DNA from 2 places in the Roseibium sp. QJM3NY_11 genome. Region 1 is predicted to be linked to the other one. Evidence: riboswitches for the same ligand, from Rfam matches in the RefSeq annotation. Region 1 holds a riboswitch; the other holds the start of a gene.
What was found. A riboswitch is a leader RNA that binds a small molecule or an ion and turns the genes downstream of it on or off. The one in region 1 is predicted to bind thiamine pyrophosphate.
Positions count from the first base shown of each region.

Region 2: linked by a shared signal. The riboswitch ahead of AC0VX3_RS10555 (hydroxyethylthiazole kinase) and the one ahead of AC0VX3_RS06430 (ABC transporter permease) in region 1 are both predicted to bind thiamine pyrophosphate.

Region 1 covers NZ_CM149660.1:1,398,937-1,414,235, forward strand. Annotated here, with positions in the region: gene serA (phosphoglycerate dehydrogenase) at 1-940, shown strand, start outside; gene AC0VX3_RS06415 (DMT family transporter) at 987-1,886, opposite strand; gene AC0VX3_RS06420 (adenylosuccinate synthase) at 2,358-3,650, shown strand; gene AC0VX3_RS06425 (hypothetical protein) at 3,907-5,652, shown strand; TPP riboswitch at 5,791-5,897, shown strand; gene AC0VX3_RS06430 (ABC transporter permease) at 5,948-6,799, shown strand; gene AC0VX3_RS06435 (ABC transporter substrate-binding protein) at 6,829-7,770, shown strand; gene rpoH (RNA polymerase sigma factor RpoH) at 7,899-8,786, opposite strand; gene AC0VX3_RS06445 (RluA family pseudouridine synthase) at 8,966-9,991, opposite strand; gene AC0VX3_RS06450 (hypothetical protein) at 9,990-10,352, shown strand; tRNA gene AC0VX3_RS06455 (tRNA-Glu) at 10,503-10,578, shown strand; gene AC0VX3_RS06460 (hypothetical protein) at 10,719-11,375, opposite strand; gene AC0VX3_RS06465 (DeoR/GlpR family DNA-binding transcription regulator) at 11,447-12,232, opposite strand; gene AC0VX3_RS06470 (hypothetical protein) at 12,285-13,667, opposite strand; gene AC0VX3_RS06475 (DUF1134 domain-containing protein) at 13,790-14,395, opposite strand; gene AC0VX3_RS06480 (YHS domain-containing (seleno)protein) at 14,552-15,007, shown strand; gene chpT (histidine phosphotransferase ChpT) at 15,225-15,299, shown strand, end outside.
Region 2 covers NZ_CM149660.1:2,291,791-2,307,089, reverse strand. Annotated here, with positions in the region: gene AC0VX3_RS10595 (threonine ammonia-lyase) at 1-152, opposite strand, end outside; gene AC0VX3_RS10590 (glycosyltransferase family 4 protein) at 296-1,345, opposite strand; gene AC0VX3_RS10585 (UDP-2,3-diacylglucosamine diphosphatase) at 1,342-2,145, opposite strand; gene AC0VX3_RS10580 (SDR family oxidoreductase) at 2,474-3,253, shown strand; gene AC0VX3_RS10575 (OmpP1/FadL family transporter) at 3,334-4,050, opposite strand; partial or broken gene AC0VX3_RS10570 (OmpP1/FadL family transporter) at 4,109-4,540, opposite strand; gene AC0VX3_RS10565 (TRAP transporter substrate-binding protein) at 5,120-6,247, opposite strand; gene thiD (bifunctional hydroxymethylpyrimidine kinase/phosphomethylpyrimidine kinase) at 6,249-7,055, opposite strand; gene AC0VX3_RS10555 (hydroxyethylthiazole kinase) at 7,088-7,861, opposite strand; TPP riboswitch at 7,990-8,100, opposite strand; gene AC0VX3_RS10550 (Lrp/AsnC ligand binding domain-containing protein) at 8,248-8,484, shown strand; gene AC0VX3_RS10545 (hypothetical protein) at 8,558-8,956, shown strand; gene AC0VX3_RS10540 (DMT family transporter) at 9,039-10,040, opposite strand; gene AC0VX3_RS10535 (putative transporter) at 10,404-11,417, shown strand; gene AC0VX3_RS10530 (xanthine dehydrogenase family protein molybdopterin-binding subunit) at 11,523-13,820, opposite strand; gene AC0VX3_RS10525 (succinylglutamate desuccinylase/aspartoacylase family protein) at 13,974-15,035, opposite strand; gene rimK (30S ribosomal protein S6--L-glutamate ligase) at 15,032-15,299, opposite strand, start outside.

The DNA of each region.
Region 1 (15,299 bases):
CGCGGACGCCCTCGCGAAAATGCGCAGGGGCGCGTTCCTGATCAATTGCGCGCGCGGCGGGCTGGCCGATGAGGAGGCCGTGCGGGCCGCGCTCGACGCGGGCACGCTGGCCGGTGCTGCTTTCGACGTGTTCGCCGAGGAACCCGCAAAGGACAACGCGCTGTTCGGTGCGCCCAATTTCGTGTGCACGCCGCACCTGGGCGCGTCGACGACGGAAGCCCAGGAGAATGTCGCGCTGCAGGTTGCCGAGCAGATGTGCGACTACCTTCTTCAGGGCGCGGTGCGCAACGCGCTCAACATGCCGTCGATTTCCGCCGAGGAAGCCCCCAAGCTGGCGCCCTTTGTGCGCCTGGCCGAGCAACTCGGATCGTTTGCCGGGCAATTGACCGAAACGGGTATCGAGGGCGTTCGGCTGGAATATGCCGGTGCGGTTGCGGCAATGAACGTTCAGGCGCTCACCGCCGCCGCCCTGACCGGGCTGCTGACGCCGCTCCTGCAGACGGTCAACATGGTGTCCGCACCGATCCTGGCCAAGGAACGGGGCATCAAGGTCGAGGAGCTTCGGCGCGAGAAGCAGGGCGCCTATGAAACCTATATGCGCCTGAGCGTGATCACCGAGCGTCAGGAACGTTCGGTCGCCGGGACGGTGTTCGGTGACGGCAAACCGCGCATCATTCAGGTGAAGGGTATCAACATGGAAGCCGAACTCGGGCCGCACATGCTCTATATCACCAATGAAGACAAGCCGGGCTTCATCGGTCAGCTCGGCATGGAACTCGGCAACAGCGGCGTCAATATCGCCACTTTCCACCTTGGCCGGCTGGCGGCGGGAGACGACGCCATCTGTCTTGTCGAAGTGGACGGCGAAGTGTCGCGGGACGTCATGAGCCGCCTGGAGGCGGTTTCGCATGTCAAACAGGTCAAGTTGCTGAAGTTCTGACTTTGCCCGACGGAAACCCGGCGGCGCTCTTGCGCCGCCGGTCGCCTCACTGGCCCGGTGTGGCTGACTTGCGCCGCAGGATCCTGCCGTCCAGAACGATCAGTCCGCACAAAAGCACGGCGAAACCACCCAGCTGGAGCGGACCGAGACTTTCCCCCAGAACCAGCCAGCCCAGCAGGAGCGCGCTCGCGGGAACCAGCAACGTGACCAGAGAAGCGTTGGTCGCCCCGGCCTCCGCGAGCAAACGGAAATAGATCAGATAGGCAATCGCGGTTCCCAGCACGCCGAGCGCGACAACATTGAGCCACGTGGTCAGACCGGCGTCCGCGGGCATCCAGCCGCCGGCAAAGACCAGCGCGACCGGCAGCATGAGGGTGCTGGAGCCCATGAGCTGGCCCGTTGCGGCGACCTGGGGCGGCAGCGACCTGAAGCGTCTGGCAAAAGTCGCGGCACAGGCATAAGACATGGCTGCGCCCAGGCAGCACATCTGCGCCCAGACCGGGTCGGTGGCCAGCCCTGTCAGGCTGCTCCACAACATGATGGCGACACCGGCAACACCCAGGGCAACCCCGGCGATCCGATGAGCGCGCAATTCTTCCTGCTTGACCAGCAGGCTGGCGACAATGACCGTGAAGATCGGCGTGGTCGCGTTCAGGATCGATGCGAGCCCGGCGCCGATCACCGTCTGTCCGGCAAACAGAAGCGAGAACGGAACGGCGTTGTTCAGGAAACCCATGATCAGGAACGGCACCGCCAGGCGCGGTTCCAGATGGTGCAGCAGCCGTTGATGCCAGAGCACGGCCAGCAGAACGCAACAGGCGATCGCGACCCGCAGGAACACCAGCACCAACGGCGGTATTTCGGCGACGGCAACCTTGGCGAACAGGAACGCCCCGCCCCATATGGCGCCGAGAACGGCCAGCATGATCCAGTTGCGCAAGGGCATTCCGACAGTCTTTCTGCTTGTGTGTCCCGGTCCGGCCTATCACGCGGGCCGGCGGCGGAATACCCGAAAAGCGAGCCATGGCGAAGCAGTCTTCACAATCGGGCTGATGGGTCTTGCGTGACGCAGCGGACCTCACCTTTTGCGCAGCTTTTTCGCCGACCCCAAAAAAGCCAAACTGCCCTGATTGAACGAGGTCTGAAAAAGCGGCCGGAGGGGCGCGAAATTTCCTTTCGGAGACTCGCGCGCTCAGCGAAACCTGTCTATAGTCCGCGCCGTTTGCCCCGGTCGCTAGATCAACGGATAACCAGCCGGACGCTATTGGTCATCCAGACATTGATCGATCCAAAAATGGTAGAGCATCCGGTCCGCTTTCGAGCGAACGCGGGATGCCCTTGCCGGGGACGTATCATATTGACATCCCGAATCCGTTCAGGGGATGCAGAGAAGCTGCTTCAGGAGAGCAAAGTCTAGATGGCGAATGTGGTTGTTGTCGGTTCGCAATGGGGTGACGAAGGCAAGGGCAAGATTGTCGACTGGTTGTCGGAACAGGCCGATGTCATCGTAAGGTTCCAGGGCGGACACAACGCCGGCCACACGCTGGTGATCGACGGGGTCAGCTACAAGCTGTCGCTGTTGCCGTCCGGGGTGGCCCGCGAGGGCAAGCTCTCGGTGATCGGCAATGGTGTGGTGCTGGATCCGCATGCGCTGGCAGAAGAAGTCGAGCGCCTGAGCCAGCAGGGTGTCGTGGTCACTCCCGAGAACCTGCGCGTGGCGGAGAACGTGACGCTCATCCTTTCGCTGCACCGCGAACTCGACGCGCTCCGTGAAAACTCGAACACCGGGACACGGATCGGCACGACAAAGCGGGGCATCGGCCCGGCTTACGAGGACAAGGTCGGGCGCCGGGCGATCCGGCTCATGGATCTGAAGAACCTGACCACGCTGCCCGCCAAGATCGACCGTCTTCTGACCCATCACAATGCCCTGCGCCGCGGGCTTGGCCAGGAAGAGATCTCCGCTCAGGCGATCTACGACGAACTGGCCAGCATCGCCGGCAAGGTTCTGCCCTACATGGACAAGGTCTGGTACCTGCTGGACGACTTGCGCCGTCAGGGCAAGCGCATCCTGTTCGAGGGCGCTCAGGGCGCGCTGCTGGACATCGACCACGGAACCTATCCGTTCGTGACCTCCTCCAACACGGTTGCCGGGCAGGCGGCTGCCGGTTGCGGCCTGGGGCCGGGATCGATCAACTATGTTCTCGGCATCACCAAGGCCTACACGACGCGCGTCGGCGAAGGTCCGTTTCCGACCGAACAGCACAACGAAGTCGGCGAGTTTCTTGGAACCCGCGGTCACGAATTCGGCACGGTCACCGGGCGCCGCCGGCGCTGCGGCTGGTTCGACGCGGTGCTTGTGCGCCAGACGGTCTGCACCTCCGGCATCAACGGCATCGCGCTGACCAAGCTGGACGTTCTGGACGGTCTCGACGAGATCAAGATCTGCATCGCCTATGAACTCGATGGCGAACGGATCGATTATCTTCCGGCGTCCCAGGGGGCTCAGGAGCGCGTCAAGCCGATTTACGAGACGCTGTCGGGCTGGAAGGAATCCACCGAAGGGGCCCGGACCTGGGCGGATCTGCCGGCCCAGGCGATCAAATACGTGCGTCATGTGGAAGAGCTGATCGGGGCTCCGGTGGCCCTGTTGTCGACCAGTCCGGAGCGGGATGACACAATTCTTGTGCAGAATCCCTTCCAGGATTGAGATCAGTGGCGTTAAAAGCACACTATTGAGGTCCATGAAAACGCGCCGCGAATCACCCCGGCGTGTTTTCACCGGGCCGGCGGCCCGCTCTCGTGTGCCGTTCGTTCGGATTTATGGTTGAAAAAGAGTGCTGTAAGGAAAGCTGGCGGTGTGCATCTGCCGAAGAATTGGCGCCGCACATTAAAAACTTGTTATAAGCCTGAGACGGATCCTCGGGCCGCAAACAGATCCTTGCAGTCGGCCGGTAGGCGGGAAGATGGCTGATTACTATTCGATACTGAAGAAAACGATCGCGTCTTTGCCTGAAAACAATGGTGCCGCGCGCCGCAGCGTCTACAGCCGCGCGCGCAATGCCATTGTCAATCAGCTGAAAGCCTATGAGCCTCCGCTGGCGCCATCCGAAATCACGGCCGAGCAGTTGCGCCTGGAAGAAGCCATCCGGAAGGTCGAGGCCGAGGCCGCGCGCGAGAGCCTTGGCCTGAATACGCCTGCCGCGAAGGCCGCGCCTCCGGCACCGCCATCGGCCCCGGTTTCGCAACCGGCGGCAACGGCACATGTTTCAGCCCCGGAAAACGGGCCGGTCGCAACCGAAACGCACCCGGCAGCCGCGCCGCTTGACGAGGCCCCGGTGGTGGAACCCGCGGCGACCGAAATCCCGTCGCCGCTGCAGGAAACACTGACGGAAGCCGGGGCACTCGGATCTGCCGCCGGTCAGGCGGTACAAGGCGCCAGGGACGCTGCCGACCCGATTGCCGCCGACCCGATCGTCGCCGACCCGGCTTCCGGGCGGCAGGACCCTGCTTTCAACACGCAGACGGCGTCCGATGACGGCCTGTTCGAACCTGCACCGGACACGGACACAGGCCGGGAGCGGCGGACGGAAGAAGGTAACGGGAACCAGGCCGCGCCGGAAAACGCACCCTTCAGGAACGGTCGGGACAAGCGGTCGAAGCCGAGTGCCTCGGAGGCCTTGCGGGGTGTCGGCGCCACGAACCGGATTGTGCCGATTGCGGCCGCCGGCGTTCTGGCGCTATTGCTTGCCGCCGGGGCGGGATACTTCTTCCTCGGGTCGAATGACCAGACCGCCGATGGCGCCGGCCAGACGCAGACCGCAGAGACGCAAAGCGTGCCGGATGCCCAGCCGGAGCCTGTCGTGGTTGAGTCAGCCGAGCCTGAAGCCGCTGCCGACGAGGATACCTCGAAAATCGCAGACCGGCTGCTGAATGACGGTGATGGCGCCGATGTCGTGGCGCCGGATGCCCGCACTGTCACCACAACGACGATCACCCCCCAGACCGAGGCGCCCGATCCCGAGCAGCCGTCCATCGTGACTACGGCCGAGAACGATCGCGTGCCCACGGCACCGGAAGAGACACCGGTGCCTGTTCCCGAAGACAATCTGGCCGCCATTTCACCGGAAGACAGCGCACCTTCGGATCCGGCCGTTGTTGCTGAAGACAGCGTGCAGCGCTCGATCCTCTACGAGGAAGGCGAGGAGACCGGTGGTGCGGGAACCGCGGCGCAGGGAGCCGTGGTCTGGAATGTCGAGGAGGAAACCAATCTCGACGGCCAGGCCCAGGCTGTTCTGAGTGCGGCCGTCGAGATTCCGGAACGGGATGTGAAGGTGGAAATCCGCATCAAGCCGAATGACGACAATTCGCTGCCGGCAAGCCACCTCGTCGAGATAAAATACGAATTCCCGGAGAGCTTTGCCGCGGGCGATGTCGTCAATGTGCCCGGTCTGGTGATGAAACCGACCGAGGAGGCACGCGGCGATGCCCTCATCGGGGCATCCGTCAAGGTGTCGCCCGGGTTCTTCTGGATCGCGCTGTCGAGCCTTCCGAACGAACAGCAGCGCAATCTGGCCTTGCTGCGCGAACGCGGCTGGATCGACATTCCGATGCTCTATGAAAACGGCAAGAGGGGCATTCTGACCCTGGAAAAGGGCACGCCCGGATCGGAAGCGGTCGAACAGGCGATCTCCGCCTGGCAGGCCGGCTGACCGCCACCCATTGTCGGCAACTGATGCGATTGCCTCAGCCCTGGCGGCATGTCGTCGATGTCTTTTGCCTGCAAGTCGTTCTGCTTAAAAAGCGGTGCGCAGTGTCTTGCCTTTTGCCGTCCTAGAGGGCATGGTCCGTCCTGGTCCGAGGGGTGTTCCGGTTTCCGGAACTGAGATGGCGAACAGCCGAACCCTTAGAACCTGATCCGGGTCATGCCGGCGAAGGGACGGAAACCTTAGCCTTTCCCGGATCTCCAATGTCATTTTCGGCGTGTCCGAAGACGGGAGATCCTATGTGTATTTGTCTGCCAACGCGGCAGGTGTCATCGTCGTTCATGCCGGTCCCGGCCAGCCCGACCCCGTTGGGGCGGCAGAGCGGGGATTGCCCCGCATGATATCCTTCCTGACATCGCTGATCAGGTCGCTGCTGGGCATCGCTCTCGCGGTGGGCGTCTGGGCGGCGATCGTGGTGGTGTTCGACACCCAGCACTATATTCTGCCGGGGCCGGTCCGGGTGTTCGAGGCCTTCGCCGGAAATGCCGGCTTCCTGCTGAGCCATGCGGGCATCACGGCCTATGAAACGGTGCTCGGCTTTGTGCTCGGTGCCGCGGCCGGTGCCGCGCTTTCCGTTCTGCTATGGCTGTTTCCGGCCGCTGCAAGGCTGGCGATGCCCCCCATTCTCGTCACTCAGGCCTTGCCCGTCTTTGCCATCGCGCCGATCCTGGTGCTGTGGCTCGGGTTCGGTCTTGCCTCCAAGATCGTGGTGGTCATTCTGGTGATCTTCTTCACCGTGACATCGACCTTTTTTGACGGCCTGCAACGGCTTGACCAGGGCCTGTGTGACCTGGCCAGGCTCTACCGGCTGTCGCGGCTGCGCGAATTGTGGCTGTTCCGCCTGCCGGCCGGTCTGCCGGCCTTCGCGTCCGGATTGCGGGTGGCCGCGGTGTTTGCACCCATGGGCGCCATCATCGGCGAGTGGGCCGGTGCCAAGGGCGGCCTCGCTTTCATCATGCTTCAAAGCAGCAACCGAATGCAGGCGGATCTAATGTTCGCCGCCCTGATCCTGCTGGCGGCGATGGTGCTGATCATGCGTTTCGCCGTGAATCGACTCACCCAGTTTTTAGTGCCCTGGCAGCCTGTGAGCTGAAGTTCAGGCTGCCACAACGGAGAATCCGAATGAGAAAACAACTTCTGTTCATTGCCCTGACCGCGGGCCTGCTCGCATCCGCACCGGCACAGGCCGGCGAAAAGCTGACCCTGCTGCTGGACTGGTTCATCAATCCGGATCATGCGCCGCTGATCACGGCGCAGACGAAAGGCTTCTTCGAAGCCGAGGGCCTTGAAGTTGAAATCATCGAGCCGGCCGATCCGGCCATGCCGCCCAAGCTTGTGGCGGCAGGACGCGGCGATATCGCCGTTTCCTATCAGCCGACGCTTCATGCCCAGATCGAGGAAGAGCTGCCGCTGACACGGATCGGGACCCTGGTGGAGACGCCCCTCAATTCGCTGATCGTGCTGAAGGACGGCCCGATCAGGACCCTGGCGGATCTCAAGGGAAAAACCGTCGGGTTTTCCGTGTCCGGGTTCGAGGACGCCATGCTGGGCCAGATGCTGCGCTCGGTGGATCTGTCGATCGACAACGTCGAGCTGGTCAATGTCAATTTCGCGCTGTCCGGGTCGCTGCTGTCCGGCCAGGTCGATGCCGTGATCGGCGCCTACCGCAATTTCGAGCTGACCCAGATCGAAATCGAGGGCAAGGAAGGCACCGCCTTCTACCCGGAGGAAAACGGCGTTCCGGTCTTTGACGAGCTGATCTATGTGGTCAACAACGAAAAGACCGAGGACCCGCGCTTCGTCAGCTTTCTTGCCGCGGTGGAAGCGGCGACGATTTATCTGACCAACCACCCCGACGAGGCCTGGGAGGCGTTCATCGAGGCCTATCCGCATCTCGATGACGAACTCAACAAGCGCGCCTGGAGCGATACGCTGCCGCGTTTCGCCAAACGTCCGGCCGCTCTGGATGCAGGCCGCTACAAGCGCTTCGCGGAATTCATGGCCGAAGCCGGCCTGATCGGCAAGGTGGTTCCGGTGGAGACCTACGCGGTCGAAATCCGCTGACACTGGTCCGCTGACACTGGGCTGCTGATACCGGTCCGCAGACTGTGGGCCGCTGCAACAAGGTCTTAATCAAAAAAAACGCCGGGGCAGCAGCTCCGGCGTTTTTGTCGGTGGGGTTCCAGCGGGTATCAGGCAGCCGGTTGCTGATCGACCGAGCGGGCGCTGTTGCGCACCGCCTTCTGAACCTTTTCAAAGGCACGAACCTCGATCTGGCGGACGCGCTCCCGGCTGACGCCGAATTCTCCGGAGAGATCCTCCAGCGTCATCGGATCCTCGGACAGGCGTCTCGCCTGGAAGATGCGCCGTTCGCGGTCGTTGAGGACGTCCATCGCCTCGCTCAGCATCTTGCGCCGCATGTCCAGCTCTTCCTGGTTGGCGAGCAGGGTCTCCTGACTTTCGCTCTCGTCAACGAGCCAGTCCTGCCATTCGCCGGCATCGGCTTCCGCGCGCACCGGCGCGTTCAGGCTGGCATCGCCGCCGAGGCGGCGGTTCATGGAGATCACTTCCTCCTCGCTGACACCCAGACGCGTGGCGATTTCCGAAACGTGTTCCGGCTTCAGATCGCCCTCGTCCAGAGCCTGGATCTTGCCCTTCAGGCGGCGCAGGTTGAAGAACAGGCGTTTCTGGTTGGCCGTGGTGCCCATTTTCACCAGGGACCACGAGCGCAGGATGTATTCCTGGATCGCGGCCTTGATCCACCACATGGCGTAGGTCGCGAGCCGGAATCCCTTGTCCGGCTCGAAGCGCTTGACCGCCTGCATCAGGCCGACATTGCCCTCCGAAACGACCTCGCCGATCGGCAGGCCGTAGCCGCGGTAGCCCATTGCGATCTTGGCGACGAGACGCAGGTGGGAATTCACCAGGCGTTCGGCTGCCGCCGGGTCCTCATGCTCCTTGTAGCGCTTGGCGAGCATGTACTCTTCCTGCGGCTGCAGCATGGGAAACTTGCGAATCTCGTCCAGATAGCGGCTGAGGCCGCCTTCTCCGGCTGTGAGCATCGGTACGTTCTGGGCCATGGCATGCACCCCCTTTTGTCAGGTTTGCGTCCCTTGTCCTCCTGCTGCCCCGCAGATTTACGCAAGCAAGCCATGTCGGAGGAAAGATAGACGCACATAAGTGTCCGTTCAGGCACACATGAATTGTAGATATAGGTTTGAAATTGGCCGATTGCATGGTCGCAAGCCGGAAATGCATCCTAAAATTTTTGTAATCCGGATAATAGTTTTGCGAAGTCAGCGGGATACGGGCTCTCGAAACGCAAGGTTTCGCCGGTCGAAGGGTGTTCGAAGGCCAGCAGGCCGGCGTGGAGGGCCTGCCTTCCGAAGTCACGGATAAGGCTTTTCAACGGGTCTTCTAGGCGGTTGATCTTGGTCTTGAAACCGGAGCCGTAATCATCATCGCCGATCAGTGGATGACCGATGTGGGTCATGTGCACGCGAATCTGGTGCGTGCGGCCCGTTTCCAGCCGGCATTCGATCAGCGAGGCAAGGTCGGGCTCGCCGGTGTGGCGAAAGCGTTCCTTGACCTGCCAGTGGGTGATGGCGGTCCGGCCGCTGGTCTTGACCACCGCCATCTTCTGGCGGTTGTTGTGGGAGCGGGCCAGATTGGCATCGATGCTGCCTTTCAGGCCGGAGGGAGCGCCCCAGACGAGCGCGGAATAGGCGCGTTCAAGCGGGCCGGTCCTGCCGTGGTCGGCAAACTGCGCGGACAGGCCCTGGTGGGTCCGATCCGTCTTGGCGATCACAAGCAGGCCGGAGGTGTCCTTGTCGATCCGGTGGACAATGCCGGGGCGCTTGATCCCGCCGATGCCCGACAGGGTGTCACCGCAATGGTGGATCAGGGCATTGACCAGCGTCCCGGTCCAGTTGCCGGCCCCGGGATGGACAACGAGACCGGCCGGCTTGTCGATCACGATGAGGTGGTCATCCTCGAAAACCACGTTCAGGGGAATGTCCTCGCCCTTGGGTTCGGGATCTTCCGGCTCGGGCAAAGTGAGATTGAGTTCATCACCTTCATTGACCCGGTATTTCGGCTCCACTACTTTCGCGCCGCCGACGGTGACGTCTCCCGATTTGATCAGAGACTGAACCCTGTTACGGCTAAGGGCTTTAAGATGAGCCGCCAGAACCGCATCCAGCCGCTTTCCGGCATCGGCTGCATCAACCGTTAAACTGAAATCCTGGTCCTGTCCGGCCGGATCTTGGAGGGAATTGTCTGTCATGTCACAACCTGATTTTCGGGATGAAGGACCGGGTGAGGCGCCGCTTGATCCGGATGCCCAACGCATCCAGGCGAAACTGAAGCGCTTGCTGCTCGGCTCGTCCCTCGTCATGATTGCCGGCTTCATCGCTGTCTTTGCAGCAATTGTCTACAAGATCAATACCAACTCGGCCGATCCGTCCGACGCACCCTTCGCGGCAACCATTTCTGTCGGCGCAGATGCGCAGATCGTTCAGACCAGCCTTGAAGACGGAATGCTGCTGGTTCTGGTTCGCGAGGGCAGCAAGACGGCGCTGCTGCGCTTCGATCCGGTGACCGGCAGGCAACTGGGCCGGACCGACTTCGTCGCGCGCCAGCCGTGAGCTTTTCCGCGGCGTTGTTTTCCGGCGGCGGACCCGGCTGTGCGAAACCCGGACGATCGTCGGAAAAATGAAAAATAACGCTTGCGTCTTCGCTCATGCAGCCTTAATACGCTCGGACCTTGGCTAGAGGCTCTTGCCTCCATGCACCGCGCGCCCATCGTCTAGCGGTCTAGGACGCCGCCCTTTCACGGCGGAAACACGGGTTCGAGTCCCGTTGGGCGTACCAGTTCTCCTTGAGAACCGCACAAACCTTCCACAACCTGTCAACAGACTTGCCACACCCTGCCCACAGGGGTGCACGCTGGGACGACCGCCGTCACCGCCAGCCGGATCCGTCTTTTCTCAACGCCCGATGCTGCAGCACCCTTATGCCGGTGCCCCCGCAGTATCCAGGCCGAGCAGCAGGGCTTCGAAATCATATGTCAGGTCTGACATTTCGTCGGAGCATGCTTCGGTGTAACGGACGACGACCGTCAGGGAATATGCGCCGTCAGCGCTGTCCAGATAGTGTGCCCAAAGGTCTGTGCGTCCGATGCCGGGCGCAAGGCGCAAGTAGTCAAGTTCGATCGGGCTTTCCAGGTCCTGCGAAAGGAACGTGCTGTCGTTTTCATCGATTGCGACGTTCCAGAATGGCTCCGTACCTGAGCATTGCAACGCTTCGGGGCGCTCCAACAACATGTTGGTGGGCGTCAGGTAACGTGCGTTTACCCATCCCACGGTGCCGTCATACCTGATTTCACGCCATTGCGTGTCGCCGATGTGCACCGAGAGTCCCGTTACCATGACATCGGAGGCGTCGTGCGGAATTGTTCCAACAATATCAGAACTGTCGACATCCAGTGTCAGATCGATATCTGCCCGGATGTTCAGGGCATCGTCCGCATTGACGCCTGATACGGAATGGGGTTGCGACCACGCGGGCACGGCGATCAGAGTTGTCAGCAAGATGGCGGCCCAGGAGAGCTTTCGGAAGACTTTCTCCTGAATAGATTGCCGGCATTGCCGATGACGTTCGAGGCGCATGTCCTGACCTTTCGATCCCGGTGTCCTGAGCGGAGCAGCAGGGGAGGCTGCCCCCATAACAGTGGCGCTGATCATACACCGGCTGCGCCGGCGTCCTGCCTGCCGGTCTGGATCAGCTCCACCTCCGCCTCGGCGGCGATGCGCTCAAAATCCGGATTGGGGCAGTAATCGGTGACGAAAGTGTCGATCTGCGACAGATGCGCGACCCGCACCGGGGCCGTGCGCTCGAACTTGGTGCTGTCGGCGGCCAGAATGACATGACGGGCATTGTCCATGATCGTCTTGGTGACCTTGACTTCGCGGTAGTCGTAATCGAGCAGGGAGCCGTCCGGATCGATCGCGGATGCGCCGATAACGGCAAAGTCGACCTTGAACTGGCGCATGAAATCCACGGCGGCTTCACCGACGATGCCGCCGTCCGAGTGACGCAGCACGCCCCCGGCAATGACGACCTCGATCTGCGAATAGCCGCGCATCAGACTGGCGACGTTGATGTTGTTGGTAATCACCATCAGCCCGCGGTGTTGCAGCAGGGCCTGGGCGACGGCCTCGGTGGTGGTGCCGATGTTGATGAAGATCGAAGCGTTGTCGGGAATGAGACCGGCGACCTGTTCGCCGATATCCGCTTTTTCCCTGCTGGAGATGATCCTGCGCGCCTCGTAGCCGACATTCTCGATGCCCGAAGACAAGAGCGCGCCGCCATGGGTCCTGGCGAGCAGGCGCCGCTCGCACAATTCGTTCAGATCCTTGCGGATGGTCTGGGGGCTGACATCAAAGCGCCTGGCGAGATCGTCGACGCTGACCCGGCCCAGCTGGCGAGCCAGCTCCAGGATGGAATTGTGGCGTTCAATCAACATTCAGCATTGTCTTGTCGGAACCCGTCCGATCAGGCGGAATTGCCGGTCGGGATCAGGCGACATCCTTCTTTTTCGGCTTGGCCGTCTTGGACTTCGGCGCGGTGCCCGTACCGCGCTTGGGAGCGGACTTCTGTGGCGAGGCAGGTGGCGTCACGGTGCCATCATGCTCATCGCCGGATTTTGCCCGGCTGGACGCGACGATGCGGCTGACAAGCGCTTCGGCTGCCGAGGCGATGTCCGCGGTCCTTGCGGAAGATGCGGGGCCGCCGGCGCTTTTGCCTGTTTCTCCCGGCGCCCGCTCGGTCCCGGCGCGGCTGCCGCTGCCGCTGCCGTTGGTTCGCGTGCCGGTGGCAGATGCAGGGGGCGGGGGGCCGGCCTCGGGTGCGGCGTTCGCATCGTCCCGGGATGTCCGCCGCGCGGGGGAGGCGGCCGCCGGCTTGATCGCAATGGAGCCGTCCTGCGCCAATTGCCTGGCGAGGGCGCGGAAGTCCTTGCGCAGTTCCGTCAGTTCGGGGGCGGAGGCCAGATCGCTGCGGAGTGTCTGCATCTGTCCAGTCAGGCGCCGCAGCTTGCGTTCCCGGTCCTGGAGTTCGGCGCGCTGCGCCGCGATTTCGCCGGTCATTTTTTCAAGCTGCTTTTGCAGCCTCTCGTCGGAGCCGGTGTCTGCGACATTGGACGCTTCCAGCACCAGGGACAAGCGGGTCACTTCCGCCTGGGCGGCCACATATTGAGCTTCGGTATCGACAAGCTGCGCCTCCAGCTCGGCATGGCGGGTCTTTGCCGCTTCATTGAGCGCGCTCTCGATTTCGCCGGCGACCGTAGGTTCGTATTTCGCAAGCTTTGCCTTGAGTGTGGCGACTTCGGCCTCCAGGCCGGTGATGGCCGCAAGCTCCATCGTTGCGGTGGCAGGCAGCCAGCCATCGGCGTCTTCCTGATTGGGGTCTTCCTGGCTGGCGTCGGTCGCCTCTTCGTCCGCAGCGGGACCTTCGGATGTTCTTGCCCAGCTTTCGCTCAGGGCCTTTTCTGTGTCCGAGAGTTTCTGTTTCAGCGTCTTGACTTCCGCCGACAGCATGTCGACCGCATGGCGGTCGCTGTCCTGTTCGGCCAGCTTGCCTTCAAGTTCGGCAATGCTTTCCTGATGGGACTTCCTGAGAGCTTCGATCTCGGTCAGCGTCCGCGTTGTCTCCTGATGGAACTTCGCCGCTTTCTCGCGTTCCTTGTCCAGCCGCATCTCCACGCGTCGGAGTTCAACCGCATACCGCGCGCGTTCCTGGTCCTGTGAGGCTCTGACTTCCGCATAGCTGGCCGGGTTGACGGCGCGCAGGGCTTCCTCGGTGAGGCGGGCAGCCCGGCGATAGAATGCGGGCAGGATCGCCAGGCCGATCAGGCCGGCTGTGCAAAACCCCAGTGCCACATACATCGCTGCTTCAATCAAATCCGGCTCCCGGTCAACTCTCAAAGCCAACATGACATCAATAGACGAGACCTGGACCGGCGCCAAGTCTCGTCATTTGTCACGATTGCAACTTCCCGTGTCCGCCCGGTTGAACCCGTGACCTAGAAAGGGTTCCAGGTCGGTTTCTGGGTGAACTTCAGATATCCCAGATTCAGGCCCAGGCGCGCGCCGAGGCCGGCGCGGACCGGAACCAGGACCACGTCGTCCTTCACCAGCACGGTCATGCCGACACCGCCCACCAGATAAGCCGATCCGTTGACACCGCCGAAGCGCTGATAGACCGAATTCACTGTCGGCAGATTGTAAACGAGCATCATCACCCGGGCGCCGTCCGCGCCGAAATCCCATCCGACGGAGGGGCCTTGCCAGTAGAGCTTGTGATTGCCGGCATTGCGGGTGTAGAGGTGGCCTTCGCCGTAGCGGGCCCCGGCAACAAAGGCGCCGGAGCCTTCCTCGCCGAGAATGTAGCCGTTCGGCTCACCGTAGCGGGAAAAGGCCTTTTCGACCACCGACGCGAGACCTCCGGAAACGGACCCGAAAAACTGGTGGCCGGTCTTGACGATTTCATCTTCGCCATAGGTCGATCCGGGCGGGATCGGTTCGTTGCCGTTTGCCTGGGCGAAGGACGGGTGCGGGAAGGCAATCAAACAAAAGATGAAAAACGCGGCGGAAATCTGCGACGCAACGCGCCAGGATCTTTTTGCCATTCAAGAAACTCCCGATAATCAGGTCCGGAATTGCGGGCTGTTGCGGTACGGTCAGACCGCAATGCTAAACTGACGCGATATCATGCTGATTCGCATGCCCTCGTGCACCTTACTTAAGCCGACTCGATGAAAAGCTGGCCTGAAAAAAAGACAAGGATGTGTCTTTCCGCAGTTTTGCTGCTGCTCACGTGTGTTTGGGCGGGAAAAGTCAGCGCGCGGCAAAAGGCGTTCGTTCCGGACCCGATCACGGGGTACGCCATCGGCGGACACGATCCGGTCAGCTTTTTTGTTGACGGCTATCCCCGCAAGGGACAGCGGAAGCATCAATACAAATGGGGCGGCGCGGAATGGATCTTCGTCAACGAAGGCAACAAGGCCGCCTTCGAACGCGATCCGGAAGCCTATGCCCCGCTTTTCGCGGGCTGCGGTGGCTATGCCTTGTCGGAAGGGTTCGCCACTGCCGGCAATCCCTTCATCTACGCGGTCGTTGACGGCCGGCTCGTGTTTTTTCATTCGGTCGTGAACCGTTTCCTTTTTGTCGTCAACAAGAGCCATCTCCTGAAGGCTGCCAGCGAAAACGCCGGAAACGTCGGCTGTGTTCCCCTGAACTAGGTCAGGTTGCTTGATCCACCGGAGCAGCGGCGCAAGGCAGCCGCTGTCCTCCGCAAGCCGCCGTGATCCTTGCCGGCGGCGCGGCAGCGCCAACTTTCATCTGGATGACACGCTTTGCCGCGCCACCTCGTCTTGGCAGGGGCTTTGAGGATGTGTAACTTTTGCGCACACTATTGCGAATCAATTCCCGTGATCTTCAAAAGAGCCCAAAAACACCATGTCCGCACTCAAAGAGCTGTCCTCTCTTGACCTTGCCGCCCTGGTGGCCAGTCGTGTCTGTCACGATATCATC
Region 2 (15,299 bases), 890 kb from region 1:
TCCGGCTTGATCAGCACCCGGGCCGAGGCGCGCTCGTCCAGAAGCGGGTGCCGCAACACCGGTGTCACCAGCGCCTCGCCGCCGATCCGTCCGGCCGCCGCCAGAATATCCTCAAAGGAAACCGCCAGTTCGGAAGTCTTCGGGTTTGCCATCGACAGGCTCCTGTTCCAGGAAAGAGTTACCGGCCGACAGTGATTTCACAGCACGGCACCAGGTGCCAGCAAGAAATTGTCCCGGTGTCAATTTGCCGGATCGGCATTAAAGCCGGGAGCGTGGGGCAAAAGCCCCGGCCCGATTATTCCGCAGCCTTCGCGGCGGCGGAGCGGGCATTGTAGAGATCCCGCGCCTCGATGCAGTTCTCCAGGAACTGGCGCGCACTGGCCGCCCAGGTGTAGTTCATGGCGATTTTCCGGCAATGATCCCGGGGAATGTCCAGGGCCGCTTCGCATGCTTCCCGAAGGTCCTTGGAAAGAACGCCCGAGCCCGTGTCGCCGATGACATCCAATGGCCCCATCACCGGGAAGGCGGCCACCGGAACACCGCAGGCAAGAGCTTCCAGCATCACGTTGCCGAACGTGTCGGTCAGCGAGGGAAACACGAACACATCCGCATCGGAATAATGCCGTGCGAGATCCTCGCCCACCTTCGATCCGGTAAAATGCACACCGGTGTATTCGCGGCGCAGGCTGTCGAGCTGCGGGCCGCCGCCGACCACCACCTTGGAGCCCGGCAGATCGAGATCCAGAAACGCCTTGATGTTCTTTTCGATGGCGACCCGGCCGACATACATGAACACCGGACGCGGCAGGTCGGCGGGCAGGACAGACCCCTCGTAGGGTTTGAACAGCTGCTCGTCCACACCCCGCGACCAGCGCATCAGGTTTTCAAATCCCCGCTCGCGCAGATCCTGTTCGAGAGAGCGCGTCGCCACCATGCAGCCGCTGGCCCCATTGTGGAACCACCGCAGCCAGCTGTAGGACCAGGTCAGCGGGACCGGCAGCCGGGCCGACACATATTCGGGAAAGCGCGTGTGGTAGCTGGTGGTAAACGGCCGGCCGGTCTTCTTGGCGACACTCGCCGCGAGCATTCCGAGCGGTCCCTCGGTCGCGATATGCAGATGCTCGCAGCCGTAGTCCTCGATCTTGCGCCGCACGATGCCGCGATGGGTCAGGGACAGCCGGATTTCCGGATATGTCGGACAGGGAAGTGTCTTGAACTCCAGCGGCGACAGAAATTCGACACGCACGCCGATCGCCTCGAGTTCTTCCGCCGTACGTTCCAGCGACCGGACCACACCGTTTATCTGCGGATGCCAGGCATCCGTTACAATCAGGATCGAACTCATGCGGCGACCGGTGCTTCCTTGGATTTCACCGGCGCGGCTGTCGCCTGGGTATTGTCCACCCATCGGATCACCTCAAACGTACCATCGTGGTGTTCGGCAACGGCCGTGCAGCTTTCGACCCAATCGCCTGTATTGATATAGTGGATACCGTTCATGTCGCGGTCGGCGGCATGATGAATGTGCCCGCAGATCACGCCGTCCACGCCCTGCCGGCGCGCTTCGTCGGACAGGGCCTCTTCGAAACGCCCGATGAAACTCACGGCGTTTTTCACTTTCAGCTTTGCCCAGGCCGACAGCGACCAGTAGGTCAGACCGAGCCGGCGGCGCACGAAATTCACCCAGGTGTTGATGCCAAGGGCGCTCACATAGGCCTTGTCACCGAAAAAGGCCAGCCACTTGGCATGGCGGATGACCACGTCGAACTGGTCTCCGTGGATCACCAGGTAGCGTTTGCCGTTGGCGGCTTCGTGCACGATGCTGTCTGCGACCTCGACCCCGCCAAAATGGGTCCCGAGAAAACTGCGCAGGAACTCGTCGTGATTGCCCGGAATATAGACGATCCGCGCGCCCTTGCGGCCCTTGCGGAGGATCTTCTGGACGACGTCATTGTGTGCCTGGGGCCAGTACCAGGCGCGTTTCAGGCGCCAGCCGTCCGCGATGTCTCCGACCAGATAGAGGGTCTCTGCATCATAGTCCTTCAGAAAGTCGAGCAACAGCTCCGCCTGGCACCCGCGCGTACCAAGATGAACATCTGAAAGAAACAAGGCCCGATAATGTCGCGAAGCCTCAGCGGTCGACATGGCGCATCTCCAAAATCCTGTTGGGGCGCTATAGACGCGATTCAGGTATCACTATTATGACAACGCGGGAACCGCCAGGGCCGGGTTTGTCTTCCACCGGAATGATTAGAAACTCTTGCCCCTGGGGAATGGCACAGGTCTATCGGCTGCCCGCGCGTGTGAAATCTTGTCGGGTCTGCCCCCCGCTTGCGGCATGACCTTGCCTCCCTGCACCCGTCCCCCTTGAACCGGGTCCCTCATCTGCCGCCTTGCTGCCGCGCTGCGGGTTTGACAGCTCCCGCTTCGGGGGTCACATAGGGACCCACAACCATCACGAAGGAGATCGGTCATGGAGCTTGGCCTGAAAGGCAAGAAGGCAATCGTGTGCGCATCCAGCCGCGGACTGGGCAGAGGCTGCGCCGAAGCACTGGCGGAAGCGGGCTGCTCGATCGTTCTGAACGGACGTGACGAGGCGGCTCTGGCAGCGACACGCAGCACCATCGAGGATCGATTCGGTGTTGAGGTGCGCGTCGTGGCGGCCGATGTTTCCACCCGTGCGGGACAAGAGGCTCTGCTGTCCGCCTGCCCCGAGCCCGATATCCTGATCAACAACAATGGCGGACCGCCCCGCAAGGACTATACGGAACTTGATCGCGAAGCGCTTCTGGAAGGGGCCCTCCAGAACTTCGTGACCCCGGTCGAACTGATCCAGGCCGTCACGCCGGGGATGAAGCAACGCGGCTTCGGGCGCATCGTCAACGTCACCTCGCTGTCGGTGAGGATGCCGATCGAGGGCCTTGACCTGTCCAGCGGGGCCCGGGCCGGACTGACCGCGTTTCTGGCCGGCGTCTGCCGCCAGCTCGCCCCTCACGGTATTACCGTCAACAATCTGCTGCCCGGCAAGATGGACACGGACCGCCTCAAGGGCGGTTTTGCCCGTGCGGCCGAGCAAAGCGGCCGCAGCATCGACGAGGTTCGGGCCGAACAGGCTGCCGAGATCCCCGCGCGGCGTTTCGGAACGGCGGAGGAGTTCGGCCAGACCTGCGCCTTCCTGTGCTCCCGCCAGGCCGGCTACATCACCGGCCAGAACATCCTGCTGGACGGCGGGCTGTTTCCCTCGGCCTTCTGAGACCCAATGCCGTCCATCGAAACGCGAAAGGCCGGGGAACACCCCGGCCTTCCTTGTTTTCGTGACCGTGAGGATTCGGTTCAGAACTTGTAGCGCAGCGATGCGGAGACAATGTTCACATGGCTGTCGACATCAGCCGCGTAGGTGCCGAAGGTCGAATTGTAGTCCTGATGGTCCGCATCGATGTTGATACTCGTCGATTCCGGGATGATGTGGGTGTAGCCCAGATCAACGGACAGATTCTGGTTGAAGTTGTAGCTGGCACCGGCGGACAGCCACCAGCGATTGTTGTCCGGCAGGCGGGTCGAGCGGATTTCCTCGTCGATCGGGGAAATTTCATACCCCAGACCGGCGCGCAAGGTGAGCTTCTCGTTGAAGTCGTACTCGCCGCCAAGCGAGAAGAACCAACCGTCATCATAGTTGAAATGCAGGGTGGTCAGCGTGGCGCCGGTTGCGTCGGAGGTCGCCCGCGGCGATTTCAGCCGGCTCCAGTTGGTCCATTCGACGGTTCCCAGAACCCGGAACTTGTCGGTCAGCCGCTGTTTGGCGGAGATGTTGACCATATCCGGCGTCACCACGCCAAGCCCGATCGCACTTCTGGTCCCGCTGGCGAACAGGTCGCCTTCCAGATCGTGACCGACACCAGAGCGGTAGCCGATGCCAATTTCGGTGCCTTCGAAGGGGCGCACGGTCAGACCGGCCGTGACACCGAAACCGATGCTGTCGCCCTTGATCTCGTTCGACCGCGGAAAGCCTGCGCCCGAGGTCGCATCGGCGGACTTCAGGGAGACGTTCAAGATACTGAACCTGGACGCCGACCGCGACCGTGACCATGTCGTTGATCTGATAGGCGATGGCCGGGTTCACGTTCAGGGAAAAGACCGAGGACGACCTTGAATAGAACTGGCCGGCCCAGTTCAGATCGGGTTTGGTGGACAGACCGAAGGGCGCATTGATGCCGACACCGAAGATCAGCTTGTCGTTGAGCCGGTAGGCGGCGTAGGACGCGGGAATGAAAGCGTCGGAGGCGATATCGCCGCTGCCGACGGACGACGTTCCCAGCAGCCCCCCGGACAGGGTGCCATCGATATCCGACACCGGGAACAGGCCCGAGCTGTGCGCCTCCACGGTCAGCCCCTGCTGCGCGCCCATCAGGGACGCCGGGTTCCAGTATATCGACGAAATGCCCCCACCCGTCGTTCCGTATCCCGCAAAGGACATCCCCTGAAAATAGGCACTCTGTTCACGCAGCGCGAAGCCACCTGCATGCGCAGTTCCCGCAATCATGGATAGTGCTATCGCAGTCGATGCAAATAGAACCGAATTTTTGTTTGCGCTCTTCATAGCGTTTCCTCCCTTGTCCGCCCCACCGGGACGGGTCACGACATCCAGTGACTGATTTTTCGGAGAAAGAGCCGGGATACAACACAATAATAAGGGCGATTGCGTATGCGACAACACATGCTGCACTGCAAAATACGATGCAGGAAGACGAGAAATTTCTATCGGAGGGCTTCAGAAACTTCCAAAACAACACTTCCGGAGACTGTTCTTCATGGTATCGACACACTTTCGATCACTTGCCCAAAAAACAGGCAATAATTCCATGACCTTCCGATAACGTCAATTAGCACCGCAACGTTGCGACTTTGTCACAGGTTTCCTAAGGGAATATGTTCACTTCTTGCCATAAGTGCCTTGCAATCACTTGGTAAAAACATCGATGGAAAGTCTTCCTTCCCGGTCAGATCCGGCTCGGCCCCAAGAGACCGGCCTGCCCTGCCGGGGTCTCCTGGGGTGGTCTCCTGGGGTGGTCTCCGGGGCGATCTCCGGGGCGATCTCCCGAACCCGGTCCGGCGGACCGGGTCAATCCCGACGCGCAGGGCGCTCGCCGTCACGTGCCGCCATGAACCGGCGCATGGCGACATCGCTCCAGGGTGAAAGGCGGGACAGCGCAGCCTGCTGACTGTCGTGGATCCGCCTGCCGAGGGCGTCCTTGTCCGCGAAGTCCGCAAGGACCTTTGCGGAGGTCTCTCGCAGGGCCGTCATCACGTCGTCCGGATAGGGCAGCACGGTGACCCCGTCCCTTTCCTGAAGCAGACGCAAGGCCCCGGCATTTTCCCAGTCGCTTTCAGCAAGCGAGCGGCCGTTTTCCGCCCGGCAGGCTTCCAGCACGATGGCCCGGAGATCCTCCGGCAAACCTTCGAGCGCCACCTGATTGAAAAGCGCTTCGCCGGTGCCGTTCGGCTCGTGGAAGCCGGGTGAGTAATACGAGCTGGCGACCTTGTGAAAACCCATCGCCCGGTCGGACCAGGGACCCAGAAACTCCGTTGCATCCAGAACGCCGCTCTGAAGGGCCTGGAACAATTCGCCCGGCGGCAGGCTGACCGGTGTCGCGCCGAGCCGGCGCATCACTTCGCCGCCAAGACCCGGCATGCGGATCTTCAATCCCCTCAGGTCGTCGAGGCCAGTGATTTCGCGCTTGTACCAGCCCCCCATCTGCACCCCGGTGTTGCCCGCCATCACCGGCTTCAGTCCGAAGGGAGCATAGAGTTCGTCCCAGAGCGCCTGCCCGCCGCCCTGTTCGATCCAGCTGATGTGCTCATGCGGCAGCAGGCCGAAGGGGATTGCGGTGAAATGGACGGCGGCCGGGATCTTGCCCTGCCAGAAAAACGAGGCCGTGTGCGCCATCTGCGCCGTTCCGGCGGAAACCGCGTCGAAGACGCCGAGCGCCGGCACCAGCTCTCCGGCCGCAAACAGCCGCACGCGCAGCCGCCCCCCGGACATCCTGCCGATGCTGTCGGCGATCCGCCGCGCGGTCACGCCGGGTCCGGGCAGGTTCTTCGGCCAGGACGTTACCATCTTCCATTCGATGGTCGCCCCGTCCTGCGCAAGCGCCGGCGCGGCCAGTGCCGCCGTGCCGGCAGCCGCGGACGCCCCCAGAAGAGCTCTCCGGTTGATCAGCCTGGTCTTGTGCGAACGTCCTTCGGACATGTCATTTGCTCCAGATTTCATGAAAATGGTGGACCGGTCCGTGCCCCGCGCCGATCACGAGCCTGTCGGCGGCGGCAATGGCCGCGTGGACATAGGACTTGGCATCCCGGATCGCGCTGTCCAGGTCCTTGCCGAGGGCCAGTCCGGCCGCGATCGCCGAGGACAGGGTGCAGCCGGTGCCATGGGTGTTGTCCGTGGCGACCCGTTTCGCCCGGAGCCAGGTCACGTTTCCCTGCGAGTCCGTGAAAAGATCCGCGCTTTCGTCCGTGGTGCCGTGTCCGCCCTTCAGCAGCACCGACCGCGCACCGCGCCTCAACAGGCTGTCGGCCTGCGCGCGCATGGCCGTTTCACTGTCCGCCATCGCTGTCTCCAGCATCCGGGCGGCTTCATGAAGGTTGGGCGTGACGACATCCGCGCGCGGCACGAGCACCGACATCAGGCAGTCGACGGCGCTGTCGGCCAGCAGCGGGTCTCCGGACGCGGCCACCATGACCGGATCCAGCACCACCGGCCCCGTGTCATGCCGCGTCAGCCCTTCGGCAACCGCCTCGATCACGTCGACGCGGGCCAGCATGCCGATCTTGGTCACGTTCACCTTCAGATCCGAATAGACCGCATCCATCTGCGCCAGAACGAAATCGGGCGGCACCTCGTGAAGGGCGCTCACGCCCAGCGTGTTCTGCGCGGTCAGGGCCGTCAGCACGCTGGCGCCATAGACACCCAGAGCGGAAAATGTCTTCAGGTCGGCCTGGATGCCGGCCCCACCGCCGGAATCCGAGCCTGCTATGGTCACCGCGATCGCGGTCATGGCGTCTCCTTCGTGTGTTCTGAATACATGTTTCAGGCGGCCTTGAGCCGGGCCTCGATATCGCCCAGGCTCATCGCGTAAAGCGCGTCGAGCAGTTCAGGAACCAAGGTTCCCGGCCCGCCGGCCCTGGCGGCCGCCATTTCGCCGGCGATGTTGAACACCGACAAGCCACAGGCGGCAGCCAGCGCCCGGTCGGGCTCGACGCTGGCAAAGGCGGCCAGAACCGCGCCGCCCGCGCAGCCCGTGGCGGTGACACGTGCCATCAGCGCATGTCCGTTCATGAGCCGGAAATCCCCGCCCCTGCTCTCGATCTTGTCTTCCGCGCCGGTCACCGCGAACACCGTGCCGCCCGCGATCAGCTTTTCCACGCTGTCGCGATCCGGGAACAGCGCCTCCATTTCCGGCCCATTCAGACGCACAAGATCCGCCCCGTCCGCCAGCAGCTTCCCGGCGAAGGCGCAGCGGACGGGCGACCGGTTGACAAAGACCGGATCGAGGCAGACCGGATGCCCGGCCGCCCGCGCCGCCTGAACGGCAAGCGGGATCGCCACACGGCGGCTCGCATCGAGTGTTCCCAGATTGACCAGCAGTGCGTCCGCGCTCGCGGCAAAGCCGGCGACTTCGTCTTCGGCGATGGTCATGGAGGGCACGGCACCGAGCGCCAGCAGCACATTGGCGGTGAAATTCTGGGCGACTGCGTTGGTGATCGCATGAACGCGCGGCGACTTCTGCCGCACCCGCTGCAACAGATCGTGAACCGTCACAGCGGCAAGAGGCGCGGTGGATGCGGCGACGCTGAGGCTCATGAGGCACCTCCGGCAACGGCTGACCACATGCCGGTTACGTCTGTGCCGAGATCGCACATTCCGGTATCGCCAGCGCCAGTAGCGCCAGTTCCGGCATCGCAATGAAACTGAAACGGGCCGGTGGCCCAGAAGGTCATCATCTCAAATCCCTCCGCCGGTACAAGCCGGATCAGGTTCAAGGAGTTGGCCAGCCGCCTCTCAGCCCGATCCACGATCGCCGGGCACCCCCATGAGATATCGAACAGCTAACAAGGCTCGACCTGCAATGCAAGTCCCTGATCGCTGCGGGACATTGCCGACGGACAGCAGAAGCGATTGACTGGATTGGCGAGATGCGCGATGTCCTAGGTCATCATTTTGCACTGTCCCAGCATCCGGAGCGCCGCATGACCCCGTTTTTCGTGATGATCAAATGCCAGCTCGGCAAGACCTACCAGGTCGCCAACGCGATCGCGGACGCGGAGATTGCCTCCGAGGTCTATTCCACCAGCGGCGACTACGATCTTCTGGTCAAGGTCTACATCGAAAACGGCGCGGATATCGGCCATTTCGTCAATGAAAAGGTGCATCCGATCGATGGCATCCAGGACACCAAGACGATCATCACCTTCAAGGCCTTCTAACCCATCCTGCCACCCTATGGACGCAGGCTGCCCGAACGTGTTTTCCACCGCTCCGATTGTCAGGAGAAGCCCCATGCGTATTTTGAAATCCGCCGCCCTCGTTTTCGGTCTCAGTCTCCTGCCACTTCCGGCGACCGCCCAGGGCATGCCGCCGGAGCAGATCAAGCAGATCCTCGACGTGACCAAGGCAAGCTGGGTGTCCTTCCGCGACTGGCAGGGCCAGGATCTGGTCTATTTCACGCATCTGGAAGCCTGGAAGTGCGGCATCGAATATGTGTTCTACGGTGTCAACGACGGCCCGATCGACCAGGAGTGGGCGCTGGACGCCTGCAATCCGGACGCGCCCAACGCGGTTCTCAAGGACAAGCCCTATATCGCGCGGCCCGGTGGCTCGGTGCAGTCCGTCAGCGTTCAGCTGATCTACCCGGACGGCACGAAAAGCCCGGTCGAGCGCTTCGAATACAAGCGGTAACGGTCACCGGATTCGGGAACTTCGGACTGGGCGGGCGGATCGGGACTGAACCCTGCCCCTGCCCCTGCCCGTAAAGGCAATCTCACGATCTCGACGGCGACGAGGCCCGGCGGGCCTTGGTCCGGTCGAGGCCCAGCTTGTGCTCGCGGAAGATGACGAAGATCCCGGCGGCGATCACGATCAGCGCCCCGGTCACGACTTCCGGCACGGGCACCTCGGAAAAGACCACCCAGCCGACGATGATCGCCCACAGCATGTTGACATAGTCGAACGGGGCGATGGTGGATGCATCCGCGAAACGGTAGCTCTGGGTCAGCAGGATCTGCCCGACCCCGCCGGCAAGGCCGAGAAGGACCAGAAGGCCGGCGGTCGGAAGATCCGGGACGATCCACGCCTGCCCGGGCAGAACCAGCCCGAGCGGCAACGTCAGCAGCGCCAGCACGGTCGAGGATCCGGCAAACCAGGTGACGATGGTCGACGTGCGCTCCGTCTCGCAGAGTTTGCGCACGGTGATCATGGCGAGCGCGGCGAAGCCGGCCCCCACAACCCCCAGCATTGCGCCGAACTTGGACGGCCCGTCGAGATCTCCCTCGCCGAGATGCGGCGACAGCACGACCAGAATACCGATGAAGCCGACGCCGACCGCGCTCCAGCGATAGATGCGAACGGTTTCACCGAGCAGGAAGAAGGCCAGCACGACCACAAACAGCGGTGTGGCAAACCCGATGGCGGTGGCATCGGGCAGAGGCAGAAGGTAAAGCGCGGTGAACGAGCAGACCATCGCCGACAGGCCGACCGTTGCACGCGTCAGGTGCCTTCTCGGGTTGGCTGTCCGGAACGCGAGACTGAGTTCGCCCCGCATCGCCACCATCATCAGAACCGGAAACAGGCCGAAAAAATTGCGCGCGAACACGAGCTGGCCGATGGGAACCGTCTCCGCGGCAATCTTCAATGCCGTCGCCATCACGAAAAAGACCAGCGTGGAGGCCAGTTTCAGGCTGATCCCGAGCAAGGGGGCCTGCCGGGTCATGCCGGTCGGGGCCGGCGGACCCGCAGGCCCGGATTTCAGGGTCGAAGACGCCATGTCGGGGATATCCAGATGCCGGCAGAAACGCCCCCCGAACGGAGGGCCGGGCGCACGCAGACCTGAGAAAGTCCAACGCTGCATCCGGACGAATTTCTGCGGCGGTTTTCGGGTGCCCGCCTGCCGGCGGACGACGTGAGGGACGGGTTCGGTTGGGACAGGACAGCCAGTATCTCGTGACAGCGGCCCCTTTGCAATCTGCCGAAGCAACATTTCGGCGCACCCGACCCCATGCCCACTCGGTATTTGTGCCCGGTCGCGGTCAAAACCTCTTCAAAACCGCTTCATCGGGCGCCACCGCTCTCCCTTTGCCGGAGCGGTTATCTATAATCAGCGAAACCCCGATTCGAGAGGCTCGACCACATGTTCCGTTCCTTTTTCCAAAACCGCACATGGTTCCTGTGGGCCTGGGTCGGGTCGGTGCTCATTCTGTGGGTGACCTGGTACAAGGTTCAGCTCGATGTCAGGATCAACGAGTGGTTCGGCAGTTTCTACGACATGATCCAGAAGGCACTGACAGAACCGGGCAGCACCACTTTCGAGGCCTATATGGCCGAACTGTCGACGTTCTTCTGGATCGCTGCGCTCTACGTTGCCATCGCCGTCGTTCTGGATTTTTTCATCAAGCATTTCATCTTCCGCTGGCGCACCGCCATGAACGACTACTACATGGCCTATTGGCATGTGGTGCGCGACATCGAGGGCGCCGCCCAGCGCGTTCAGGAAGACACCATGCGCTTTGCCCGGATCATGGAGGGGCTCGGGGTCGCCTTCATGCGCTCGGTGATGACGCTGATCGCCTTCCTTCCGCTTCTGTGGGAATTGTCCAAGAACGTCACGGAACTGCCCTGGATCGGGCCGGTTGACCACGCGCTTGTCTATGTCGCCCTGCTGTCCGCCGCGTCCGGCACGGTTCTGCTGGCCGCGGTCGGTTTCAAGCTGCCGGGCCTGGAATTCAACAACCAGAAAGTGGAAGCCGCCTATCGCAAGGAACTCGTCTACGGCGAGGATCACGAGGAGCGTGCCAGGCCGGAAACCGTGGCCGAGCTTTATGCCGGCGTCCGCAGGAACTACTTCCGACTGTTCTTCCACTATCTCTATTTCGATGTGGCCAAGTGGTCCTACCTGCAGGCGACCGTTCTGGTGCCTTATCTCGCCCTGGCGCCGACCATCATCGCGGGAGCGATCACCCTGGGCGTGATGCAGCAGATCGTTCGGGCCTTCAGCCGGGTCGAAAGCTCGTTCCAGTACCTGGTCAATGCCTGGACGACGATCGTGGAACTGATTTCGGTCTACAAACGTCTGAGGGCGTTCGAGACTCATATCTGGGAATACGAGCGCAACGGCGGCACACCCCAGCCGATGCCCGCGGAATAAGGCCAGTGGAATAAGGCCTGGGACAGGGCCACACTCAAAAAGCCGCCCGGGCGGGCGGCTTTCCGAATGCTGCAGGACAGTGGTGACGCGGTGAAACGCCGGCGCCTATCTTGCCGCCTGAATCGCGTCCCAGACCCGAAGTGGAGTTGCCGGCATGTCGATCAGGTCGGTGACGCCGGCGCCTTCCCTGAGGGCCATCTGCAGCGCATTCATCACGGAGGCGCAGCCGCCGATGGATCCGGCCTCCCCGGCCCCCTTGATGCCCATGGCATTGGTCGTGGAGGGAATATTGCGGGTCTCGAAACGGATTTCGGGAAGATCGCCCGCCCGGATCATCTGATAGTCCAGCAGGGACGCCGTCAGGAGCTGACCGTCGTCATCGTAGACCGTGTGTTCGCACAGCGCCTGGCTGATCGCGGACACCGTGCCGCCATGGACCTGGCCGACCAGCAGCATCGGGTTCACCGTGACACCGAAATCATCGACGATGACATAGTTCACCACCTTGACGTTACCGGTCTCCGGATCGACTTCCACTTCGCTGATATGGGTTCCGTTCGGATAGGTGGCTTCGCTCTGCGAGACCTCTTCGCTGGCCTTCAGCGTTTCCCCCGCCGAAGCGGCGATCTCGGCCAGTGTGACCTGCTGGTCGGTTCCCACCACCCGCACGACACCGCTGTCCAGTTCGAGATCCTCGATCCCGGCTTCCAGTTTGTCGGCCGCCAGTTCCTTGACCTTCTTGACCAGCGCGACGCTGGCATCGCGCACCGACGGCAGGCCGATGGGGATCGACCGCGAGCCCCCGGTGCCGCCGCCCTTGCGCACCCGGTCGGTATCGCCCTGGATGAATTCGATGTCCTCGATGGTCACCCCGAACTGCTCGGCGACAACCTGGCTGTACGCCGTTGCGTGCCCCTGGCCGTTGGTCTGTGTGCCGATCAGCAGGGTCAGGCCGCCAGAGGCATCAAGTTCGAGTGTCGCTTCCTCGCTGCCGGGAAACGCGCAGGCCTCCACGTAGCTGCAGATGCCGATGCCGCGGTATTTGCCGTTTGCCGCACTGGCCTGCTGACGCGCCTTGAAGTCCGCCCAGCCGGCGACCTCAAGGGCCCGGTCCAGATGGCCCGCGAAATCTCCCGTGTCGTACATGCGCCCGGTGCCGGTGGTGTAGGGCAACTGCTCCGGCCGGATGAAATTCCTCCTGCGGATTTCCACCGGACCAAGCCCGGTCTCTTCGCCGGCCTTTTCAATCAGCCGCTCGATCAGATAGGCGGCTTCCGGCCGCCCCGCCCCGCGAAAGGCATCCGTCGGCACCGTGTTCATGTAGACCCCCTCCACTTTCGCGAACACGGCGGGGATGTCATAGAGACCGGAAGTCATGGACGTGCCCACATAGGGAATGAACGGTCCGAACTGGTGCAGATAGGCACCCATGGCGGCCTTGACGTCCACCCTGAGCCCGAGGATCCTGCCGTCGCTGTCAAGCGCCAGCTCCGCATGGCTGAGATTGTCCCGGCCATGGGCATCGGTGACGAAATGATCCATCCGCTCGCCCGCCCAGCGCACCGGCCGGCCGAGTTGCTTCGCCGCGATCATGGCCAGCGGATACTCCCGGTAGCAGAACCCTTTCGTGCCGAACCCGCCACCGACTTCCGGCGTGATCACCTGCAGGTCTTCCTCCGGAAGATCCAGTATTTCGCAAATGACGTTGCGCATGCCATGGCCACCCTGGGTGCCCAGGGTCAGCTTGAAACGCCCGCTTTCAGAGTCGAATTCGGCCACGCAGCCGCGCAGCTCCATGTAATTGGCCACGACGCGGTTGTTGACGAGATCGACGGAGACGACCTTGTCCGCGCCGGAAAAGGCCTCTTCCGTCCGGGCCTGATCGCCCTGGCCGTAGGTAAAGGCGACATTGGTTCCGAAGTCCGGCCAGACCTTCACCGCATCCGGCGCAAGCGCGTTTTCGATCCCGACGACCACGTCCAGAGCATCGTAATCGACCTCCAGCGCTTCGGCGGCGCTGCGGGCTGTCTCGAGGTCATCGGCAACGACGAACGCGATCGCATCGCCCACATAGCGAACCTCGTCCGCGCACAGCACCGGCTGCTCCGGAACCCGAAACCGGGATCCGTCGATCTGCTTCAGCAGGGCCTTGCACGGCATGGTTCTGCCGGCCAGCTCTGCCCCGGTCAGAACCTGGCGGACCCCATCCATCGCGCGCACGTCCTCGACATTGTCGAGCCGGATCCGCGCGTGGGCCATGGCTGAACGCAGGACGTACCCGTGCAGGCATCCATCCGGCTTGTAGTCCGCCGTATAGACACCGCGCCCGGTCAGGAGCGGTTCATCTTCCTTGCGGCGCAGCGCGGCGCCAACGCCGAATTTCGGAGTGACCATCTGGTTCATGAAACTGGACCTGCTAATTTGGGAAGGCAATCCCGAGAACGATTGAGCTTTGTTCGCGACGACCGGGTTGAACATAGCGCCCTGAAGGCACCTGGGCCAGAGGGGCTTGATGTCCAATGCACCGGCGAGAACGCTTTGTCTGGTGCGACGAAGTTATATGATTTCATCCTCGTCGAACAGGGGATCGGCTTCAAGTTGGGACGCGAGACTGTCGAGGGTCAGTTCCGCGTCGTCTTTCTCGCTGATGGCGGCAATGTGAAACAATCCGTCGCCTTCGTTGACCACTGGCAGATGGGTCCGCCCCACGATCAGCCCGCCATAATCCGCAATCACGTCCCGTTCGTTCTCGCCGAAGGGATCGGAGACGATCCCCAGCAGCATGCCCGGCTCGATCATGTCACCGGTCGACTTGAACGGTCGCAACAGCCCGCCCGCCGGAGCGCGCACCCAGTAACTGGACTTCGTCAGCATGGAGCGGGCCTTCGGCCGTGTGATGCCTCTGGAGCCGACCATCTTCAGCGCCCGCATCACCCGCAGGATGCCGGAGACGCCGGCACGAATGGCCATCTCGTCGAAACGCAGGCCCTCCCCCGCCTCGAATACCAGCACGTCGGTCCCCTTGGCCTGGGCGGCCGCGCGCATGGACCCCTCGCGCAGTCTCGACGTCATCATCACCGGAGCGCCAAAGGCCCGCGCCAGGGACAGGGTGTCCGGCCGCGTCGGCGAAAACCGGATCTGCGGCAGGTTGATGCGGTGGATCGCCGCCGAGTGCAGGTCGATGCCGTAATCCGCCCGGTCGACGATCTCGCGCATGAAAAGTTGCGCCAGCCGTCCCGCCAGGGAACCGCGCTGGCTGCCGGGAAAGCACCGGTTGAGATCGCGGCGGTCCGGCAGATAGCGGGAATGGTTGAGAAATCCGAAGGCATTGACGATCGGCACGACCAGCACCGTGCCTTTCAGTTTCTCAAGTTCAGGCGCGTCCAGTTGCGGTGCCTTGAGGATCCGCCGCGCGATTTCAACGCCGATGATCTCGTCGCCATGGACCGCCGCACTGACAAATAGAACGGGCCCCGGCTTGCGCCCGTGCAGCACATGCACCGACATGGTGACCGGGGTGTGGTCCGACAGCACGCTGACCGGCAGATCGATCGTGCGCCGGGTCCCCGGAGCGATCTTGTGATCGCCGATCTCGAAGGCCTTGACGCGCGGGCTCAACCGCGTCCCTTTGTCTTGGTCTTGCCGGCTTGCGCGGTCTTGCTGAGAAAGTCGATGATCTTGCCGGCGACGTTGATCCCCGTGGCTTTTTCGACCCCTTCGAGCCCGGGTGAGGAATTCACTTCCATGACCACCGCGCCGTGGTTGGACCGCAGCATGTCGACCCCGCAGACGTTGAGCCCCATGGTCTTGGCCGCCCTCACCGCCGTGGAGCGTTCTTCCGGCGTGATCTTGATGGAATTCGCGGTGCCGCCCCGGTGCAGG